DNA from 2 places in the Clostridium pabulibutyricum genome. Region 2 is predicted to be linked to the other one. Evidence: riboswitches for the same ligand, from Rfam matches in the RefSeq annotation. Region 2 holds a riboswitch; the other holds the start of a gene.
What was found. A riboswitch is a leader RNA that binds a small molecule or an ion and turns the genes downstream of it on or off. The one in region 2 is predicted to bind thiamine pyrophosphate.
Positions count from the first base shown of each region.

Region 1: it holds a riboswitch for thiamine pyrophosphate, as region 2 does, so the genes downstream of both, thiC (phosphomethylpyrimidine synthase ThiC) here and thiS (sulfur carrier protein ThiS) in region 2, are expected to answer to the same signal.

Region 1 is NZ_JBZAYZ010000001.1:231,595-238,354, forward strand. It holds gene AC4CVH_RS01120 (spore germination protein) at 108-1,577, shown strand; gene AC4CVH_RS01125 (Ger(x)C family spore germination protein) at 1,595-2,770, shown strand; gene AC4CVH_RS01130 (GerAB/ArcD/ProY family transporter) at 2,787-3,884, shown strand; TPP riboswitch at 3,960-4,062, shown strand; gene thiC (phosphomethylpyrimidine synthase ThiC) at 4,165-5,478, shown strand; gene AC4CVH_RS01140 (single-stranded DNA-binding protein) at 5,541-5,873, shown strand; gene AC4CVH_RS01145 (hypothetical protein) at 6,058-6,396, shown strand; gene AC4CVH_RS01150 (flagellin N-terminal helical domain-containing protein) at 6,487-6,760, shown strand, end outside.
Region 2 is NZ_JBZAYZ010000002.1:334,403-344,540, reverse strand. It holds gene AC4CVH_RS04965 (sensor histidine kinase) at 1-1,056, shown strand, start outside; gene AC4CVH_RS04960 (flavin reductase family protein) at 1,060-1,638, opposite strand; gene AC4CVH_RS04955 (hypothetical protein) at 1,821-2,078, shown strand; gene AC4CVH_RS04950 (hypothetical protein) at 2,194-2,391, shown strand; gene AC4CVH_RS04945 (glutamine--tRNA ligase/YqeY domain fusion protein) at 2,554-4,212, shown strand; gene AC4CVH_RS04940 (DUF2156 domain-containing protein) at 4,269-5,165, opposite strand; gene AC4CVH_RS04935 (GNAT family N-acetyltransferase) at 5,209-5,760, opposite strand; TPP riboswitch at 5,917-6,026, shown strand; gene thiS (sulfur carrier protein ThiS) at 6,147-6,344, shown strand; gene AC4CVH_RS04925 (thiazole synthase) at 6,383-7,150, shown strand; gene thiH (2-iminoacetate synthase ThiH) at 7,169-8,278, shown strand; gene AC4CVH_RS04915 (thiamine phosphate synthase) at 8,278-8,895, shown strand; gene AC4CVH_RS04910 (methyl-accepting chemotaxis protein) at 8,935-9,750, opposite strand.

The DNA of each region.
Region 1 (6,760 bases), on a different contig from region 2:
ATCTATATCCATTTTAGTTTGTTGAAATTGAATCAAATATAAATGCAATTATTGTATGAATAAATTAAGTCGATTTTACAAATTAATAATTATAAGGAGGATTTTCTATGGATGGAATATCAAAAAATATAGAAGTTACAAGAAGGTATATGGAAAAATACTTTTGCAAATGTTTTGATTTGATTGAAAGAGAAATTTTACTTTTTGGAAGGGAAGATATAAAGGCATTTGTAGTTTATCTTGAAGGACTATGCACGAAGGAAATAATAGAAGAGCAAGTCATATCGAGACTTTCGGCTCACGATGATGATTTTGAAGTGCCACAGGGAATTAATGAATCCGAGTTTTTTAGACAAAGTCTTGGAGTGGACGTGGATTTTGTACATGATACAATGAAAAAATCTGTAGATGCGGTTCTTTCAGGTAATCCGGTAATTTTCATATCAGGGTTGAAAGTTTCATTTGAAATGAATTTAAGCAGTCCACCTAAAAGAGATATAGGTGAACCTCCAATTGAAGTAATAAGCAAGGGGCCAAGAGAAGGCTTCACAGAAAGCTTTATGACAAATGTAAATCTTATAAGAAAACGAATAAAAAACTGTTCTTTGAAAATGGAAAAACTCAATGTAGGAGAAAAAACGCGTACAAATGTTATAATGGTATATTTGGATGGAGAAGCAGATAAAAGAACCGTCTCATCGCTTGAGAAAAAACTTCGGAGTTTAAAAATAGATTCGGTTCTTGATTCAAATTATATAAGTGAGTATTTACAGAATGATGATAGAACTATATATCCTAAGATATTTAAGACTGAAAAAGCAGATGTGGCATGCGCCAAGCTTCTTGAAGGAAGGGTTGTAGTTATTGTGGACGGTTCGCCGGTGGCTCTTTCACTTCCAGGTCTTTTTGTCGAGTTTTTGCAATCAAGTGAAGATTATTATATAAAATATTCATCAGCTACGCTGAACAGATATGTAAGATATATTTCACTTCTTATTACGGTTCAACTTCCGGCAATGTATGTTTCACTTACTACCTTTCATCAGGAACTTATACCAAGTAAGCTTCTTTTGAGTTTTATCGGGGCAAGAACAAATGTACCGTTGCCTGAGTTCTGGGAAACTTTGTTTATGTTGCTGGCATTTGAAATAATGAGGGAAGCAGGACTTAGAGTATCTAAAACACTTGGAACAACTATAAGTGTTATAGGGGCACTTATACTTGGGGATGCAGCGGTAAGTTCGGGAATAGTTGGTACACCGACAGTTGTTGTTGTGTCGCTTACTGCCATGACGAAATTTACCATACCGGGGTTTGAAATGGATCATCCTATTATATATGCAAGGCTTTTTCTGCTTATTTTAAGTGGGTGTTTTGGACTTATTGGGCTTACATGCGGTACACTTATGATTCTTATAAGGCTTGTTTCAATGAGAACTTTTGGAGTTCCATACATGTTTCCAATATGTCCGTTTAATATAAATTCAATGCAGGATGTTGCAGTAAGAGCCCCTATGACCAGATTGAAATATACTCAAAAAACACTTGGAATCAAGGCTAAAAAAGGTATTTTCTAGTGTAGAGGAGGGAAACTATGAGCAAATTTATTAAATCAGTTTCTCTTGCTATTTTATTTTTGTTCCCGGTTTTTTTTATTACGGGATGTCAGGACAAAAATGAAATTGAATCTCTTGGATTTATAGTTGCCATGGGAGTTGATACTGACAACAACGAAGATTTTAAAGTTAGCCTTCAGGTTATAAGAAAAGGTGCTTCAACTGAAAGAAATCAGGATGCAGAAGTACTCGTATATGTTTCAACAGGAAAGACTATAAGCGGGGCAGTAGCAAATATTTCGAAACAAATGAGCAAGAAAATAAAGTTTTCAAATGAAAAGTGCATAATTGTAGGTCAACGCCTTGCAGAGCGGGGCATACAGCCTGTTTTGGATTTTTCGCTTCGACGAAGTGACATAAGGCCTATTGTGCCTATCCTTGTAACAAAAGGTGAAGCAATTGATATAGTCAAAACGCGTACAAAGCAAAATTCCATATCCGGATATGAGATAGATAATCTGGTTAAAATACAAAGAAATTTAGGAGTGGCTGCAGTTTCTACAAGTCTTGATTTTGAAAAAAATAAAAGAGGCAGGGAATGCAGCCGGGAATGTGTGAATACAGCTGGTATAATAATGAAAAAAACACCAAGGGATACTGGATCGGAGAATGATCTTTCTATATCGGGGAGTGCAGTTTTTAAAAATTGTAAACTTATTGGATATATGAGTGAAAAAGAAACCCGCGGAATGAACTGGATAAAAGGAAAAGTAAGACGTGGAACTATTACAATACAGAAGGATGGCGACACAATAAATACTAATATTTTAAGAGCAGGAAGTTATATAGAGGCTCAAGAAGAAAAGAATGAAGTTGTGATTCATGTAAAAGTTACTGAGAAATCAAATATAGACGAGGTAAACAAAAATTCTGGAGAAGATATGGATTTTAACTCCAACCCGGATCTGGTGGATTTTTTGTCTGAAAACCAGAATGAAGCAATATATGATGAGATAATTTCGGCTCTTAATGTTGCAAAAAACACGCTTGGTGTTGATATATTTGGATTTGGCAATGTTGTGTATGAAGAATGTCCAAAAATATGGAACCATTTGAAGGAAAACTGGAATGAAAATTTCTCCAAACTTCGCGTAGATGTAAACGTTGATTCAAATATAACTAGAACTGGAATATTGTCAAAATCTATAAATTGACAAGGAGAATTTATTTATGACTAAAAGAATATCCATATATCAGTTTTTTGCATTGATGATAATTTTTCAATATGGAAGCGTGGTGTTGTATTTCCTTGCACCAGATGCGAAGCAGGATGTTTGGATAGGATATATTGTGTATTCCATTGTAGGGGTTATTCTACAGATGATATACATATATGTATATAGAAGATATCCGGAAGATACTATAGTAACATATCTTCCAAAGATATATGGAAAAATTTTAGGAAATATAATTTCCATTTTATATATATTGTATTTTATATATATTGCAGCAAATATATTCAGAGAGTTTATGGAACTTATAGCGACGACTGCACTCAGGTATACTCCAAAGGTTATGTTTGGAACACTTTCTGTAATTGTAATAATGTATGCAGCATATTATGGAATTGAAACAATTGCGGGTATGGCACAATTTTATATTATAATTGTTTTTATAATAAAAGTATTAAGCTTGGTGCTTATACTGCTTACTCCGGATACATTTGACATTTCAAATTTGAAACCTGTATTTGAAAATGGAGTGCTTAATTTCTTAAAAAATTCATGGATACTTATGCTTGTTCCATATGGGGAGACTGTAGTTTTTACTATGATTTATCCTATTACAAATGAAAATTCGAAAATAAAAAAATTTGCGTCCCTGGCAATTATGTTGGAGGGAATTATTCTTGCCATGAACAACATTTTGTTTATATGCACTCTCGGAGTTGATTTTGCAACGAACTGCAACTTTCCACTTCTTGAAACCTATAGAATTATAGATGCAGAAGACCTTCTCATAAGAATGGATATAATGTTTGCAATTACATTTATAATTGATGGATTTTTCAAGATCTCCATATTTATGTATGTTGCAATGAAGGGCATTTCACAGTTTTTTCATGTTTATAATTTAAAGGTAATTTCTTCAATTTTGGGGTGTGTGCTGCTTGCTGCGTCTTTTCTCATTTCAAGAAATTTACCTCAGCAGCTCAATATAGGACATAATTTTGTTATGAAGTATATACATCTTCCAATGCAGGTGATATTACCTTTTATAACTTTTTCTTTATGCTGTATTAAAAGTAAAAGTGTGCGAAAAATTTAAAATGTATGGAGTTGTATTTTGAAAACTGGATTTTATTGTGTTAAAATAAATTTGTATATTTTAAAATTTAATAAATTAGTTTACTGGGTGTGCCTTTTTGGCTGAGAGAAGCTTTGAGTTTCAAACCTTAGAACCTGATGTAGTTAATTCTACCGGAGGGAAGTAGTTGTGCTTTTTTAGGAGAAGTATAAGAACAGCTTTCATTTGTAGAAGGCTGTTTTTTATATATCTATAGAAGGGTTCGTATTAAGTAATGCTAATTTGAAGGGAGAAATTTATTATGAATTATTCAACTCAAATGGATGCAGCACGAAAGAATATAATAACAAAAGAGATGAGGCTTGTTTCTAAAAAGGAAAATATTGATTTGGAAGATCTTAGACAACTTATAGCAATCGGACAAGTAGTAATTCCGGCAAACAGAAATCATATGTTACTTGATGCTGAGGCGGTTGGAAAAGGACTCAAGACAAAAATAAATGTAAATCTTGGGATATCAAGAGATTGTCCTGATGTTAATGTTGAATTGAAGAAAGTTCAAAAGGCAATAGATATGAAGGCAGAGGCAATAATGGATTTGAGTTCTTTTGGAAAAACTGAAGAATTTAGAAAAAAGCTTATAAAAATGAGCAGTGCAATGATTGGAACGGTTCCGATATATGATGCTGTAGGGTTTTATGATAAAGAGCTTAGAGATATAACAGAGCAGGAATTTTTAAAGGTGATTGAAAAACAGGCTGAAGATGGTGTTGACTTTATGACGATACATGCGGGATTAAATAGAGAAACTGTCGAAGTTTTTAAAAGAAACAATAGGATAATGAATATAGTTTCAAGAGGCGGTTCTCTGATGTATGCATGGATGGAGCTTAACCATAAGGAAAATCCATTTTATGAATATTATGATAAAATCCTTGATATATGTGAAAAATATGATGTAACCATAAGCCTTGGAGATGCATGCAGGCCGGGATGTATTTCAGATGCCACGGATGCTGTACAAATAAAAGAACTTATAACTCTTGGTGAACTTACGAAGAGAGCATGGAAGAGAAATGTTCAGGTAATTATAGAAGGACCCGGGCATATGGCATTGAATGAGATAAAGTCAAACATGATTCTTGAGAAAAAGCTTTGTCATAATGCACCATTTTACGTTCTCGGACCTCTTGTTACAGATATTGCACCAGGGTATGATCATATTACAAGTGCAATAGGTGGTGCAATTGCAGCATCATGTGGAGCCGATTTTTTGTGTTATGTTACACCGGCGGAACATTTGAGACTTCCTACTATTGATGATATGAAAGAAGGAATAATAGCTTCAAAGATAGCGGCACATGCGGCAGATATAGCAAAAGGGGTGAAAGGTGCTGTGGATTGGGACAATAAAATGGCAGAGGCAAGACAAAAACTTGATTGGGAAAGTACATTCAAACTCTCAATAGACCCTGAAAAGGCAAGGAGATATAGAAGAGAGTCAACTCCTGAGTGCAGTGACAGCTGTACTATGTGTGGAAAGATGTGTTCTGTTAGAAATATGAATAGGGTTATGAGCGGAAAAGATGTAAATATACTCAGAAGAGATGAATAGCTGTGTTTAAAAATTTCCATTCTGGTCATAATTAATAAAAAAATAGTCGGGAGGTAATTTATTTGAATAATGTTACCCTTATAGGAAGACTGACCAGGGATGCTGAACTTTTTAAAATAGAAAATAGCAAGAGGAGCATTTTGAAATTTATACTTGCTGTAGATAAGAATTATTTAAACAAGCAAGGGGAAAGACAGGCTGATTTTATTTCGGTATCCTATTTTAGTGGTGGTGCTGAAAAGCTTCAACAGTATCTAAAAAAGGGGAGACTTTTGGGCGTAAGTGGAAAGATAACAACAAAGAGTTACATGAAAGACAATGTAAGAAAGTATTATACCAATGTTGAGGCGGATACAATCCAGTTTCTTGAGTACAAGAAAGAAACACTTGCCTGAGAAGACGGGCGTTTCAAACAAGTGAATTTTATTTTAAGGACATTTTCAAATTTGAAAGTGTCCTTAAAGCTTTTACATGATTGACACATATATGCAATTATTGATAATATAAGTTATAGCAATTATTTTGGGATTGAATCCATGGATTGGGGACTAACTATATTATGAAGTGAGGGGATATGAATTGGACAACAGTGATAAAATACTAATAAGTAAAAGTTGTATAAATAAAATAAAATTTGGACTTAAAGATATAAAGATGAATGAGAAGAGCAAAATTTTAAAAAAGCAGATTACAGAAATGCTGAGTATGCTTGAAAATGAACTTAGTTATGATGATCTTTCACTTGAAGACAGGATACTTAAGAAGATGAAAGAAACAAAAAGTTCTGATCCTGAGATGAATGCAAATTTATATATATTGTATCGCAATTTGACAAATGGGCGTATAACTCAAAGGCAAGCGCTTGAATTGTTTAACATGTACAGCAAAATAGAACCTTACCAGAAAACTATAGAATAAATTTACTAAAGTCAAGCTTGGCGGCATACGATAATAAGACAAACTTATTTTATCGTATGTTGTTTTTTATTAGCATGAAAGGAGTCAATTATGAGAATAAATTATAATATTCCTGCACTTACAATGAGTTTCATTCAAGATCAGGCGATTGGAAGGCAAAGCACAAGTCTGCAGAGAATAACAAGTGGTTACAAGATAAGTAGTGGAAAAGATAATCCCGGGGCAATTGTTCAGAGTGAAAATATAAGGATACGACTTTTAGGAATGCAGTCAGCAGCTCAAAATGCACAGGATGGTGTGAGTATGCTTCAAAATGCGGAAGGTGGAATGAATGAAGTAACGAACATGATTCAAAGAATAAGAC
Region 2 (10,138 bases):
TACAAGGTATTTTATAGGAAAAATGATATTTGTATTGCAAAATATTCTATAGGAGTCCAATTTAGTTCACAAATTCTAAGAAAATATTTGCCAGAGCCTGGCTATATGGGACTTATTGTTTTTATATTATTTATTATGCTGGAAATAGTTTTGCTGTCAGCGGTGTTTGGAAAATATATTTCCAGAGAAATGAAAATCTTAATGGAAGCGGCTGATAATGTTAAAAGGAGAAATCTTGATTTTAAATCTAAGCATTCAAACATACGTGAAATTGAAGATGTAATAGCAGCATTTGATGACATGAAGAATGAATTAAGAACTTCTTTAGAGAAACAATGGAATATGGAGGAAACAAGGAAAAATCAAATTTCTTCATTGGCACATGATATAAAAACGCCTATTACAATCATAAAAGGTAATGCGGAACTTATTAACGAAAACAATTGCTTGGGGGATATCTTAAAATACAATAATTATATTTTGAAAAGTATAGATGAAATTGAAAAATATGCAAGCATGCTTATAGATATAACAAAGTCAGAAAGTGTTCTCACTTTGTCAAATACAAGGATAGATACGAGGGAGTTTTTTTATAAAATGCTGTATAAGGCAAAGGCATTGGCATCTAAAAAAAATATTCAAGTTGTAGTTAAGGATTATAAGATACCGGATTTTTTTTATGGAGACGAAGAGCTTTTATATAGAGCGGCAATGAATGTTATTTCAAATGCAATTGATTATTCGCCTGAATCTGAAAAGATATTGTTAAAAATTTATACATACGAAAATAATATTGAGTTTTCGATTGAAGACAGCGGATGCGGTTTTTCAAAAGAAGAGCTTTGTCATGCAGTAGAGCAGTTTTACATGGGAGATAAGAGTAGAAATTTAAAGAGGCATTATGGAATGGGACTTTATATTGCGGATTCATTTGTAAAACTTCATGGAGGAGTTTTACAAATTTCAAATTCAAAGGAAATGAGTGGAGCAAAAGTATTGCTTTGTATACCACTCAATATGGAAAACTATTTGAATGACAGTTCAAGAAATGTTTAGTTATTATTTTTTCTTCCTTTTTTTCTTCACTGAATATCCAAAATGCGCCAGGGGCTTTGAATTTATACCATAGTATTCACCATGACAGTAGCACATGAGATTTGCATTTCCAAGGCATATTTTACCGCTTGAATCGATAAGATTTTCATTTACTTTTATATTCATTATTTTAAGAAGAAATAGATCATGAGTTCCAAGTGGAACGATTGATTTTACACGACATTCTATGGCTACAGGAGATATTTCAAGAGAAGGTGCCGATACTGCAATTCCTTTGTTTGTCTCCAAACCAAAATGTTTTATTTTGTTTTCTTTTCTACCTGAAACTACACCACAGTAATCAACTATTTTTACCATGTTCTTTGTCGGCAGGTTTATAACACATTCGCCGGTTTCTTTTATGTATTTGTAGGAAAGACGTTCAGGACGTATTCCCATTGCTATAATTGGTTCTTTTGTGCATACGGTACTAACCCAGGCAGCTGTAAATATGTTCAATTTTCCAGATTTGTCTTTTGACGTTACAAGTACCACAGGTGTGGGATTTAGCATTGCGCTTCCCTTAAAATTTAGTTTTTTCATTTTGCCCTCCATAAAATGTCTTGCTTATTTTATACCTTTTTTATTTTATAATTTTTCAATTCCAATGTCCATATAAAAGTAGTAGGACAAAGCGCTTTTTATAGTTGGTTGCATATAATCAGTAAATATTGTAATATATAATGTATCTATACATTTAAAGGCTATTTAAGGATGTATTAATTATGAATTTTGATTTTATAAATGTTTTTAATTATATTTCAGCTTGTATGCTTATTTACATAACTGTTTTTATCGTATTTTATTCGTATAGGACTTTAAAGAATTCAATTGAAAATGGTCTTGTAAAAAACGTTTTTTTAGATATGACTATTCACGTGAAAAAATTTGGTATGGTAAAATATATATGTTATGAAAAATATAATATGTGGAGATTCTGTATTCAACCGTATTCAAATAATATTCAGCCAATAAAATATTAATTTTAAAGGAGATTATACATTGAATATTATTTTGAATTTATTTACTGAACTTCTCCAGTGTATTTTTAGTTTCACGGGGGATTGGGGTATTGCTGTCATTATCTTTACTTTGCTTGTGAAGTTTGTACTTTCCCCACTGTCTTTTAAACAAAAGATTAGCATTTTTAAACAGCAGGGAGTCCAATCCAAAATAGAAAAAATAAAGGCCGAGTATAAGAATGACAATAAAGGCTCCGGTAGTCATAGGACTGTATTTTATATCTTCAAGTGTATTTTCTTTTGCAGAAGATGTAATCTTCAGGGTATATTTTAGAAACAAGGGCTTTGTGTAGGAAATTGGAAGGCATTTAACATTTGAATGCCTTCTGTTGTTTGTTTTATAAGATATACATATTTGAACATAATATAAGAAAACATAGTTTTAAACTGATTTATATTAGATTTATAAACAACATAACAGAAAAGGAATGATTCTATGAGTGAAAACAAAGTTGCTTCAAACTTTATAAAAAACATGATAGAAGATGATTTGGAGTCCGGCAGGTATAAAAGTATAATGACAAGGTTCCCACCGGAGCCCAACGGATATTTACATATAGGCCATGCGAAATCCATAGTTTTAAATTTTGGCCTGGCAAATGCATTTAATGGAACGACAAATTTGAGATTTGATGATACGAATCCTATAAAAGAAGACACAGAATATGTTGAGTCAATAAAAGAAGATGTAAGCTGGCTTGGATTTAAATGGGACGAGATTCGTTTTGCATCGAACTATTTTGATGAGATGTATAATCGTGCAGTACTTCTTATCAAAAAAGGAAAGGCATATGTTTGCGACTTGAGTGCAGATGAAATGAGAGAGTACAGGGGAACTCTTACAAAGCCAGGGATAGAAAGCCCTTATAGGAATAGAACTGTAGACGAAAATTTGAGGCTTTTCAATGAAATGAAAGATGGAAAATTTCAGGACGGGGAAAAGGTGTTGAGAGCTAAAATAGACATGGCTTCGCCTAATATAAATCTCAGAGATCCTGTAATATACCGTATAGCACATGCTGTTCATCAAAATACTGGCAGCAAATGGTGTATATATCCAATGTACGATTTTGCACATCCTCTTGAGGATGCAATAGAAGGAGTGACACATTCCATATGTACACTTGAATTTGAAGACCATAGACCTTTATATGACTGGGTCGTACGTGAGTGTGAAATGGATAATGTACCAAGGCAGATAGAATTTGCAAGGCTGAATATGACAAATATGGTTATGAGCAAGAGAAAGCTTAAAAAACTTGTAGATGAAAATGTTGTAGATGGATGGGATGATCCGAGGATGCCTACCATTGCAGGACTTAGGAGAAGAGGATTCACCCCTGAATCGGTAAGGAATTTTTGTCATGCCATAGGTGTGTCAAAGGCAAGCAGTGTAGTTGATTCTCAAATGCTTGACTATTTCCTTAGGGATGATCTTGAAAAGAAGGCACCAAGAACAATGGCGGTGCTTAGACCTCTCAAACTTGTTATAACCAATTATCCTGAGGGAAAAGTTGAAGAATTTGAAGTCGAAAACAATCCTGATGATCCTAATGCAGGAAAGAGAAAAGTGCCTTTTTCAAGAGAAATATACATTGAGCAGGAAGATTTTATGGAAGAGCCTCCTAAAAAATATTATCGATTGTTTATAGGAAATGAAGTAAGACTCAAGAGTGCTTATTTTGTAAAATGCAATGAGGCGGTTAAAGATGAAAATGGAAATGTAGTTGAAATACACTGTACTTATGATCCGGAGTCAAGAGGTGGAAGCAGCCCTGATGGAAGAAAAGTAAGAGGAACAATTCACTGGGTTAATGCAAGTACTGCGGTTCCGGCTGAAGTAAGGCTCTATGAACCTTTGATACTTGATGAAAAAGTTGAGCAAAATGATTCTTTTCTTGATAATATCAATAAAAATTCACTTGAAGTTCTTGAAGGATTTTTGGAGCCTAATATAAAAAGTGCAGGGCCGGGAGAAAAGTTTCAGTTCTTCAGACATGGATATTTCAATATGGATCCCAAAGATTCAAAAGATGGCAAGATTGTATTTAATAGAATAGTTTCTCTTAAAAGTTCTTTTAAAATAAAAAAATAGTAAAAAAATAGTAAAAAAATCAGGTAAACTAATGTTTGGAGTTTACCTGATTTTTTTTAATTTATGCTTATACAGTATTTTTTGCCCATTTTAACTGGATGGTATGATTTTTTTGCTTTTCTGAGTCCTTCAAGACCAAGGTCCTGTTCTCTGTTTATATATGGAATATCCGACATATAATTTTCGAGGAAAGTTTTGTTTACAAAGGTGTAAATTCCGTCTATGTTTGGAAGACCTTTTTCTATGTGTATTATTCCCATATTTGAATTTACTTTTTCTCCTATTGTAAAAGCGGATATATTACCGTCTACATATACAGCGAGAGCCATTAAGTTCAAAAATTCCATGTTACTGCACAGTTCTTTTATTCCATCGAGTTCATAATACAAGTATTTATCGCTGCTTTTTCTTTCGTTGTACCATATCTCAGCGGCTTTCAGAAAGTCGTCCTTCACTCCTGGTTCGAAAAAATCTTTTATTTCGTAATTATAAGATTTAACGAATTTGTTGTAATGATTCTTTTTTGAGTGAAGTTTTTTACCGGATAATGTCATTAATTTTTGAGTATCATATATGTAGTCGAAATTATCAACATCTTCTCTTATTGTAAATTTTTCAGCATACAGTTCTTTAAGGTCTCTTACAAAAGCTTCTTCTGCATCACAAAATAAAATTTCCATATTAGCTGACATAGAGTACTCTATTAGTTCTTCTATTATGCTTTTGAGATTATCTTTTGTATAGCCGATTGGCTGCATAAAATGATATTTTCCATCGAAGCCTTGTTTTTTTATGACTATTGAATTGTCAATTGAAGTATAGCTTATATCACAGCCTTTTCTCCATATTAGTAAAGATGTAAAGTTATATTCGCAGGTATCAAAGTGATATCCCTGAAGATATTTGTCAAAGACAGCTTTGTCGTCAATGGTCAGGGGTTTAAATTTTAGCATAAAAATTCTCCTTGTCAATCCTATGATTATTTTTTTAGTGAAATTATTTATTTGAAAAGTTCCACTCGTTTTTTAGTAGCCCGTACAGATACATGTCAAATCTTTTATTATCTCTGTGTATAAATTCTCTGTAGGTACCTTCTTTTTTAAAGCCTGTTTTTTCATATAAGTTTATTGCAGGTGTATTATAGCTTAAAACCGTAAGTTGTATTTTGTGAAGATTAAGTTCTTGAAATCCAAATTGTATGGTAAGATTTAGTGCATCATATCCAAGTCCATGTCCTCGGTTTGAAGCAGATCCTATTCCTATATATATAGTTGCAGTTCCATTGTTCCATAGTATATTCTCATATCCTGTGACACCTATTAGTTTTTTGCTTTGAATATCTCTTACAGCAAACATGAATTTGTCTGGAGATTTTTTTGTATCTTCTACCATGGATTTCAATTCGCTGCATGATCTTGGAAAAGATGTAATCATGTCATAGTTCCTGAGAAAAAACTGATCATTATACCAGTTTTCAAGTGTAGAAATATCATCCTCTTTGAAGGACGTCAGTGTTATGTTTGAGCTTTTTAGCAAATTTTTTATCAAGAAAGTTCCTCCTTGTAAAAATTAAATAATAATAACTTTTTTATAATATTATAACTTATATAGGCAATATAGTTCAAATGTAAATTGAAAATTGTACGTTGATTTAATTTATTTAAGTGATATAATAAAAACTGCAAGTACTTGTGACAATTTAATATTAAATACGAGGAGAGGTCATAGTGATGATCTGAGAGTGGAATGTTATTCCTTATTCTTATAACCTGATTTGGGTAATGCCAACGTAGGGAGAGTAATATATATATCTATACGCAGATTCTCCTAGAATTTGTGTGTTTTTATTTTGATAGAGTATTTTTTTACTGAGGCATTTATATGCCTCTTTTTTATATTTATAGAATATTCACAAATAAAGGAGGGCAGATATTATGAAAATAAATGGGAAAGATATGAGTTTCCCTGAGGGAACAACTGTATTTGAACTTTTACAAAGTTTAAATGTGGATTCTACAAAAGTTGCGGTTGAAGTTGATTTAAACATAGTCGAAGGGAATGCTTTTAAAGCATGCAGATTAAAAAAAAATTCATCAGTTGAAATTATCCGCTTTGTAGGCGGGGGATGTTGAGAATTAAAATAAAAAAGTATAAATGGAGGAATTAATTTATGGACAAGTTAGTTATTGGTGGAAAAGAACTGGAAAGCAGATTGTTTTTAGGTACAGGCAAGTATTCTTCCGACAGTGTACTTCCGGAGGTGTTAAAAAGTTCAGGTACAAATGTAGTCACGGTTGCACTTAGGCGTGTTGATATGAATTCTAAAACAGGTAATGTTATTGACTTTATAGGAGATGAATATACACTTCTCCCAAATACGTCTGGGGCAAGATCAGCAGATGAAGTTGTGAGACTTGCCAGACTTGGAAGGGCTGCAGGATGTGGGAACTGGATAAAAATAGAGGCTATTCAGGACAATAAGTACCTTCTGCCCGATAATATAGAAACAGTGAAGGCTGCAGAAATACTTGTAAAGGATGGATTTGTAGTATTGCCATATATAAATCCTGACTTGTCGACGGCAAGGAGACTTGTGGATGTCGGAGCAGCTGCTGTTATGCCACTTGGATCACCTATAGGATCAAATAGGGGTATAAGAACCAGAGAGATGCTAAAAATACTGATAGACGAAATAGATGAAGTACCTATAATTGTTGATGCAGGTATAGGAAAACCTTCTGATGCAGTAATGGTTATGGAAATGGGAGCTGACGCTGTTCTTGTAAATACTGCAATTGCAACATCAAAAAAACCGGTGCGTATGGCAGAGGCATTTAAATATGCTGTAAAAGCAGGCAGGGAGGCTTTTAATTCGGGACTTGGAGAAGTTAAAGATTCAGCCTCGGCATCTTCACCGCTTACAGGTTTCTTAAGATAGGGGGATTGTGATATGGAAATAGGAATTTATGATGAGATAAGAAAATATGACGACTTTGATTTTGAAGGTTTTTTTGAAAATGTTCAGGATTCGGATATTGAGAATATACTTTGCAGGGACAGAATAAATAAAATGGACTTTTTGGCACTCTTGTCTGAAAAGGCTGAGAAATATCTTGAACCCATGGCAGCAAAAGCCCATGAAATAACTGTTAGAAATTTTGGAAAAAACATAGTTTTGTATACTCCAATATACATTGCAAATTATTGTACGAATAAGTGCATATATTGTGGATACAATGTTGAAAACAAGATTGTGCGCAAGAAGATGACGTTTTATGAGATTGAAGAGGAGGCGAAATCTATAGCAGAAACAGGTCTAAGACACATAATACTTTTAACAGGAGAATCAAGGTATTATTGTCCTATGGAGTATTTGAAAGGAGCAGTGAAAATACTTAAAAAATATTTTGATTCCATATGCCTTGAAATTTACCCTTTGGAGGAGAACGAGTACAGGGAACTTGTGGAGCTTGGGGCGGACAGTTTGACGGTTTATCAGGAAACCTATAATCAAGAAGTTTATAAAAAGGTTCATCTTGCAGGCAAGAAAAGGGATTATAGATACAGGCTTGAAGCTCTTGACAGGGGATGCAGGGCTGGAATACATTCTGTTGGAATGAGTGCACTTCTTGGACTTGATAAATGGAGAAATGAGGTGTTCTTGACAGGAATTCATGCAGCTTATATGTCAAAAAAATATCCGGCTGTGGAAATAAGCATGTCTGTGCCAAGGATAAGACCTCATGCAGGAAGTGAAATAAAGATATACGATGTCACTGACAGAAATTTAGTACAAGCTACACTTGCATACAAGATATTTCTTCAAAGAGCAGGAATAAATATAACTACAAGGGAAGGTAAATATATGAGAAACAATATGATACCTCTTGGAGTTACAAAAATGTCGGCGGGGGTAACAACGGAAGTTGGAGGTCATTCTCTTGGAAAAGATGAAAAAGGTGATGGTCAGTTTGTAATATCCGATGGAAGATCTGTGGATGAAATAAGAGCGGAAATAGAAAGCAAAGGGTATAATCCGGTGTTTAAAGATTGGCAGTTTTGTTGATGAAGAACAGTATGATTTTCAAGTTGAAGGAAAATAACAGGATAATTTCTGTTACAAACAGGAGTATTTGTGGACAAAATAATTTCTACAAAAAAATAGAGAGATGTGCAGAACTCGGTACGGATGCAATTATGCTCAGGGAAAAAGATCTGCCGCACGAGAAAATACTTGAAATGGCAAAAAGAATAAAGAACATAATAGAAAAGTATGGAACATTGCTTATAGTAAATGATGATCTAGAGGCAGCTTTAAAATCGGAAGCATTTGCTTTTCACACAAGTTTTAAAAAGTTTAAAAGTATGAATAGATCTCATTCAAGTTTAAGGATTATTAAAAATTCAAAAATGAAGATTGGTGTATCTGTGCATAGTTTGGATGAAGCTAAAGAGTCGGAAAAGATGAATGCAGACTATATAGTTGTCGGAAATATATTTGAAACTGATTGTAAAAAAGGATTAAAGGGAAAAGGACTTGAATTTTTAAACCAAATAAATAAAAAAGTAAAAATACCTGTTATTGCAATAGGTGGAATTGGACCGGAAAATATAATAAATGTTTTTGATACTGGTGTATATGGAGCTGCTATAATGTCCTATGCCATGAATGTAGAAGATTAGAATAAAAGCAGTGTGCAAATAGAATTTTGCACACTGCTTTTATTCTGAAAGATCATTTATATTTTTCACTAATATATTGAGATTGCTTATGGAAGAATTTAATTCTTGAATTTGATCAAGTTGTTCTTTGGAGATTGAGGAAGAGTCTATTTCTTCCGATACATTTTTGACTTCTTCATTTATCTCTTCAAGTATAGAATTTATTTCAGATACTGATTTGTTTATGAAATTTGACAATTTTCGTATTTCATTTGCTACTACTGAAAATCCTTTTCCCTTGTCCCCCGCCCGGGAAGCTTCAATTGCAGCATTTAGCCCAAGAAGATTGGTTTTTGAAGCTATGTTTTTTATAAATATAAGTACTTCATCAGTATTTTGGGTTTTTTGTGCAGTGTCTTTTATCTGACTTAAGATGTTATTGTTGAAGTTCACAGATTCTTCTATACCAGATTTTAAGGTTTCAGAGGTAGTTGAAATATCTGAAATTGCATTTGAAAGTATTTTTGATGACTCTATAAATTTGTAATGACGTTCTAAACTTTTAACCAGCACTATACTTCCAATTATGATATCGTTTTCTTTAACTGGAATACCAATGGCTTTTATTTCTGTACCGAAAATTTCTTTTGGAACTATTGTTGTAACAGTTTTTTTGGATTTTATGCATTCATAAGCAGCACCTTTTGGTCTTAGAGGATCTCCCGGTTTTGCATTCATGTTTATATTCTTGCTGTTTACAACTTTTATGAAGTGCGTTGTATTTGACATGGTGAAGGCTATCTCATCGTCAAAAAAGTAGTACATATATGGAATCATTATATTGAACGCGTTTTGCAATTCGTTTTTTATTTCCACTATATTTCACCTCGGGATTGAATATATATTTTACTACTATTTTAAGTCCTTTGGATATGATTGTCCATCAATTTATAAATGTTTTTAGAAAAAGTAACATTTAAGGCTCTGGTTAATATTATAGAAGTATAGAACACATGATGAAAAATCAGGATACCTAATAGTAAAGAAAACAAGGAGGGGTCTTTATGTCACGTAGATGTTGTGGTGGCAATGGAACAGGTAAGGAAGTAATAATGATTATAATATTGTTGCTGCTTTGCTGTGGCTCTAGTTGCGGAAGAAGATGCTAGTAGTAACCAATTTATACGTGGAAATTTAACTTAGGATTAAAAATAAGGCAACTTAAAATTTAAGATGATAAGGAGGGTTCTTTATGTCTAACAGA